Regions from separate parts of the Sphingobacterium sp. 40-24 genome, predicted to be linked through region 1. Evidence: riboswitches for the same ligand, from Rfam matches in the RefSeq annotation. Region 1 holds a riboswitch; the other holds the start of a gene.

Region 1 (3,183 bases):
CGCAAATTGAGCTGCATCGTTTGCATCTGCAATAGCTCCGGGGCGAAGACCGTCGCCAAGTGAAAAAGCCACATCATATTGTTTCATAATTTCGCATATTTCCTCAAAATGGGTATAGAGAAAATTTTCTTTGTGATGAAAAAGACACCATTTGGCCATGATAGAGCCGCCTCTGGAGACAATTCCAGTAACTCGGGATGCCGTGAGATGGATATAACGAAGCAATACGCCGGCGTGTATGGTAAAGTACGAAACACCCTGTTCGGCCTGTTCAATCAAGGTATCTTTGAATATTTCCCAGGTAAGATCCTCGGCCACCCCCTTTACTTTTTCGAGCGCCTGATAGATCGGTACTGTACCGATTGGGACTGGCGAGTTACGGATAATCCATTCGCGGGTTTCGTGAATATTTTTGCCAGTGGATAGATCCATGATGGTATCAGCCCCCCAACGACAGGCCCATACCGCTTTCTCAACTTCTTCCTCTATGCTTGAACTTACGGCACTATTGCCAATATTGGCATTGATTTTAACAAGAAAGTTGCGTCCGATAATCATGGGTTCACTTTCAGGGTGATTAATATTATTGGGTATGATCGCTCTTCCGGCGGCGATTTCTTCACGGACAAATTCTGGTGTAATAGCTTTATTATGTGTTCTCGCACCAAAGTTTTGCCCCCGATGCTGATGATCCATTCCAGGGGTACTAGCTTCCAACTGCTCAATACGTTGGTTTTCTCGGATAGCAACATACTCCATTTCCGGGGTAATGATGCCTTGCTTTGCATAATGTAATTGGGTGACATTCTTGCCGGCGGAGGCTACTTTCGGTTTGTGGCTATAGGCAAATCGGAGTTCGTCCAACGTTGGATCAGAAAGTCGTTTTTGTCCATATTCAGAGCTGATGCCAGCCAACTGTATGACATCCTGACGATCCAAGATCCACTGCTCGCGAAGGCGAGGGAGTCCTTTGCGGATATCGATATGGATGGTGTCATCTGTATAAGGCCCAGAAGTATCATAGATTGTTACCGGCGGATTAATTTCGATCTGTCCATTCGTTAATTTGGTTGGGCTCAAGGAGATTTGACGCATAGCGACTTGAATAGGAAATAGTTTTCCGGCTACAAAAATTTTCTTTGCATTTGGAAAGGGGGATTGCGTAATTGTTTCAGCTGTCATTTTTTCTGTATTGTGGTGAATTACTCGGTTGATTTTTTTTGAAAGGCTAGCCGCCTTGAGATGCAGTGATTAAGATAATCTGATCATAAGGTTTAAGTGTTGTCGTACCCCAGTCCTTTTTGGGGATGACTTGGTTGTTGATGGCTACAGCCACGCCCTGGGTTTTGCCAGATAATTCCAAAAGTAACAAGTCTTCTAGTGAAGTAAGTGCGGGATCGAAAAATCGAATTTGATGGTTTATTGTAAGTTCCATTCCTTATTTTTTTTTGGTAAAACTTTAGGAATGGCTACACAAAGGCGCAGCAATGCACCTTGTAGACAGCTCACTTTTCCCTACGCCAGTATGATCCGGATCAGGTTCTAAGGGTAAAATCTCAGTCTGCATGAGCAGACACCCCTAAAGTTGCGACTAATATAAGGTTATTTTTATGAAAGTTGCAAGAATTTATTTTGCTGCCTGAGGTATATCGTGCAGGAAAGTACAGGTCACCATGTGGAAAATATTTGATATATTAGATTTTTAAATCAGCTAAAACAATTTAACAACCACCAAGAATAGTATCTTTTCATGCGTAGGATTTTATTGACAATACTGTTGTGTATAACGAACAGCACTTATGCCCAACCTAAAAGCAACTGCATCGCGGTACAGTTGACATGCGAACATCTGGTCAATCCATTGGGTATCGATGCAACCCAGCCGAGACTTAGCTGGCGACTTGAGGACCAACGTAGTGGTGCGGTACAACAGGCTTATCAGATCCTTTTAGGGCAAGATTCGCTGGCACTACTGAAGGAGACGAAAAATAGCTGGGATAGTGGCAAACAGCTCAGCTCGTCCATGTTAGTGACCTATAACGGCGCACAGTTAAAGCCAAAGACCACGTATTTCTGGAAGGTTAAAGTATGGGATAAGGATGGTATATCAACAAGTTCTAAAATAGCATCGTTCGAAACTGGAATGATGGGAATGGACCTTTGGAAGGGAAAATGGATTAGCGACAATAAGGATATTCATGCGCGAGAAACGCCTTATTTTAGAACAGAATTTAAGATAAATAAGCCGATAAAGTCTGCACGCGCGTATATTGCCACAGCAGGGCTATATGAACTTTCCATGAATGGTCAACGCGTAGGAGACCATCGCCTGGATCCAATGTATACTCGATTCGACCGGCGTACATTATATGTCGTGACGGACGTAACCCAGCAGCTCCAACAAGGAGAGAACGCTATTGGCGTTGTTTTGGGGAATGGCTGGTATAATCACCAACCACTGGCGGTTTGGAACTTTGATAAAGCACCGTGGCGGGCCCGACCAACATTCTGTTTAGAGCTGAAAATCGTCTATACAGATGGTACAGTAGAAACTATTGTTTCAGATAAGCAGTGGAAAACAGCTTCGGGACCAATTACTTATAATAATATTTACACTGGTGAGCATTATGATGCAAGACTGGAAATACCCAACTGGGACAAACCTAAATATGATGATTCAACTTGGCAGGTTGTTCAGTATAGAAATGCGCCATCTGCACATATCGTTTCCCAACAGATGGTACCGATTCGGCTCGTGAAGTCCTATAAGCCCAAATCAGTGACAAAGATAGACCAACGTACTTATGTTTTCGATATAGGCCAAAATATGGCTGGGATTACAAAAGTTAAAGTCAACGGAGCTGCAGGGACTATGCTACGTATCAAGCATGGTGAACGATTGTCGGCAGATGGGCGTCTTGACCTGTCCAATATTGATGTTTATTATCGGGGCGATAAGGAAAAGGAGCCCTTTCAAACGGACATTCTTACCTTAAGCGGTCGTAATGATGAGTTTATGGCAAAGTTCGGTTACAAAGGATTTCGTTACGTCGAAATTAGTAGTAGTGCGGCAATTGCATTGGATAGTTCGGCTGTGACCGCTTATTTTATGCATAGTGATGTGCCCGCCATTGGACAGCTCAAGACGTCATCAGCGTTGGTCAACAAACTATGGGAAGCGAC
Region 2 (3,183 bases), on a different contig from region 1:
ATCAATTGTAAAAGATTTGGGAAACTGTACGTATGAAAACCTGAACTATAACGGGCATGGGAAGCTCACGGGCAAATACGTACAAACAAGAAAACAGCTATAGACATAGAGCGAAAAGCCAGTATACACCCGATGGAACAAAAGTTCTACCCCCTATACAGTAAAAACACAGGACAAAATCAAAAAAAGCGGCAAAAGATAGATTTCTGCATTAATTTTGATAGCGATAAATAAACATCGTATTGAAAAAAAGAAAACTGATCAGTCAACAGCACCCCTTGCTCTATTTTTTTGCAGTATGGGTAAGAAGGATGCAGCGAAAAGCCGTCTGGCTATTTGACGACAAAAAATACAGCAAAGTTAAATCAGCTGAAAAACTTCCCTTTCGTATTAAAAAGCATCAGTCTGTATTATTAAAAAAGCTGGGCGAAAATAATATGCAATTGCAGATCAACAAAGTGACCAACCTGAAAATTGCAGCAGCACAGATCAATAGCATTCTGATCAGACCGAAGGAAACCTTTTCATTTTGTAAACTCGTGGGGCTCCCCACCGTAAAGAAAGGGTATCTGCCCGGCATGGAGTTATCCTTCGGTGAAGCAAGGGCGGGTATTGGCGGTGGAATCTGTCAAATATCCAATCTCATCCATTGGCTTGTTATCCATAGTCCACTCACCGTCAGCGAACGTTATCATCACTCCTTTGATCCTTTTCCTGACGATGGTCGTGTTTTGCCATTCGGCAGTGGGGCTACCGTATTTTATAACTACCGTGATTATCAATTCACCAACAACACGCCTTACACCTTCCAGATCAACCTCTGGTTTACAGAGAAATGTTTAGAGGGCGAATTGAGGATCGATCAGGAGCTGGATTTTGCATACCATGTCGTTGAAAAAGAACATCAATTTCTTAAAATAGACAATCAGTTCTTTCGTAAAAATGAGATTTGGCGCGAGAAGTTTTTAAAATTTCAGGGTGGAAAGATTTTAGAAACAGAACTTTTGACCAAAAATTTTGCCCGGGTTACTTATACCCCTGTTGAATATATTGAAATTAGTGCCGATCAAAATCCGGCCGATTAATTTAACAAGCTAAGTGATCGAAAAATGATGGATATGAAAAGTCCTCTTTTTTGTTTAAATTTGGTCTGGCTTTGGGGGTATTCTGTATAGAATTGAGATAGTCCCTTTGAACCTGATTCGGTTTATACCGGCGTAGGGAAAAGCAAAAATCCACTGTACAGCATACTCCTTTACTGCGCAGTCTATCGCTCTTCTTCCCTCCAAGGCTACACCGTACATCTTAGCATATGTAAAAAGAATGGAAGATTCAATTATCAATTTGTTAGCGCAGCTGAGGGTCGAAAAACCCCTTGTACACAACATCACAAACCTAGTCGTGATGAACAATACGGCCAACGCACTGTTAGCCCTAGGAGCGTCCCCCGTAATGGTACACAGTCCTTTAGAAGTACGCGAAGTTGTCGATATTGCGCAAGCTCTTGTTATTAATATCGGCACTTTGAGTGAAGATACAGCCGAAGCTATGCTGGTTGCTACCGAACATGCCAATACCATTGGACGGCCATGGGTACTTGATCCTGTTGGTGCTGGGATATCAGCATTCCGCAATGATTTATTAGCCAATCTACTGGATCTCAAACCAACGGTTATTCGTGGAAATGCATCAGAAATCATGACGCTGTACAATTTCAACCAACCGAACACAAAAGGAGTCGACAGCACGACAGCGAGTAAAGATGCGCTCCGATTTGGCCAATTATTGCAAGAGCAAACCGGTTCCATTATCTGTATTTCCGGAGAAGTAGACTATATTCTTTCCGAACAATACAGGGTTGAAGTCTTTAATGGCAACCCTTTAATGACACAGGTAACTGGACTTGGCTGTAGTGCTACTGCACTTATTGGTGCATTTCTAGGTGTTACAGACCAATATGTTGAAGCAGCTGTTGCCGGCGTTTCCATTTTGAGCTTGGCGGGAGAACTCGCAGCCCAAACAGCAGCTGGCCCGGGTACCTTGCAATTGAATCTCTATGATGAACTCTATAAGCTCAATGCAGAACGTCTAAAATCAAAGCTCAAGATCAAATGTTATGCGCATTAATCCGCTTTTTCCCTACCCTTTATATTTGGTAATTTCTGAGCGGGACTGTTATCCTCAACATTGGCTCAATGTCGCCGAAGAAGCCATCATTGGTGGAGTCGATCTTATTCAATTACGCGAAAAAGCTGACGATCCCGCTACATTTTTGGATAAAGCCATGCGTTTGAAAAAACTGACCGATCGTTATGGTATTCCGCTCGTGATCAATGATGCCGTAGCAATCGCTGCCCAAATCGAGGCATGGGGAGTACATGTGGGTCAAAATGATTTGCAGCCGCTCCCTATTCGCGAAAAATATGGCGATAAATTAAACATAGGCTGGTCCATAGAAGATATGCAACAACTGGAAAGTCCACAAATGTACGCCGTCGACCACCTTGGTGTAAGTCCCATTTTTTCTACGAGAACAAAAATGGACACGATTACTGAATGGGGAATTGCAGGTTTAAAACAACTTCGGAGTAGGACGGAAAAACCATTGATCGCTATCGGAAGGATGAATTTACAAACAGCAGAAGAGACCTGGAATGCCGGTGCAGACTCCATTGCAGTCGTTTCGGCCATATGCCAAAGTCAAGATCCCAGAGCTGCCAGTGCACAACTAAAAGAACTATTAAAATGACAAAAGATAAAAAATACCGCGTCCCTAGCGTACTCAGCATTGCGGGGTTCGATGGTAGCGGTGGTGCAGGTATACAAGCAGATACCAAAACCATATCTGCATTAGGTTGTTATGCCATGAATGTGTTAACTGCCTTACCCGTTCAGAACACACAAGGTGTAAGACGTATTTATGACATTCCTACAGCAGCCGTCCAGGACCAATTAGATGCTATTTTTGACGACATCTATCCCGATGCAATTAAAATAGGCATGGTACACCATATTGAACTTGTGGAGCTTATTAGCAGCTATTTAAAAGAATATAAAGGGCCTATCGTATTTGATCCAGTCATGGTCTCGACCAGCGGGCACAAGCTCATTCACGATGATACAATTCAGGCCTGCATTGAACTTCTTTTTCCTTTGGCAACGCTGATTACACCAAATTTAGAC

The links. Region 1 has a riboswitch for thiamine pyrophosphate ahead of thiS (sulfur carrier protein ThiS). Riboswitches for the same ligand answer to the same signal wherever they lie in the genome.
Region 2: another riboswitch for thiamine pyrophosphate. It lies ahead of thiM (hydroxyethylthiazole kinase); the one in region 1 lies ahead of thiS (sulfur carrier protein ThiS).

Annotation. Positions count from the first base shown of each region.
Region 1 is NZ_MKWH01000035.1:74,194-77,376, reverse strand. Features, by position in the region: gene thiC (phosphomethylpyrimidine synthase ThiC) at 1-1,182, opposite strand, end outside; gene thiS (sulfur carrier protein ThiS) at 1,229-1,435, opposite strand; TPP riboswitch at 1,496-1,591, opposite strand; gene BGP15_RS13960 (alpha-L-rhamnosidase) at 1,751-3,183, shown strand, end outside.
Region 2 is NZ_MKWH01000006.1:123,780-126,962, reverse strand. Features, by position in the region: gene BGP15_RS01865 (hypothetical protein) at 1-103, shown strand, start outside; gene BGP15_RS01860 (VanW family protein) at 243-1,085, shown strand; TPP riboswitch at 1,149-1,241, shown strand; gene thiM (hydroxyethylthiazole kinase) at 1,324-2,127, shown strand; gene thiE (thiamine phosphate synthase) at 2,117-2,749, shown strand; gene thiD (bifunctional hydroxymethylpyrimidine kinase/phosphomethylpyrimidine kinase) at 2,746-3,183, shown strand, end outside.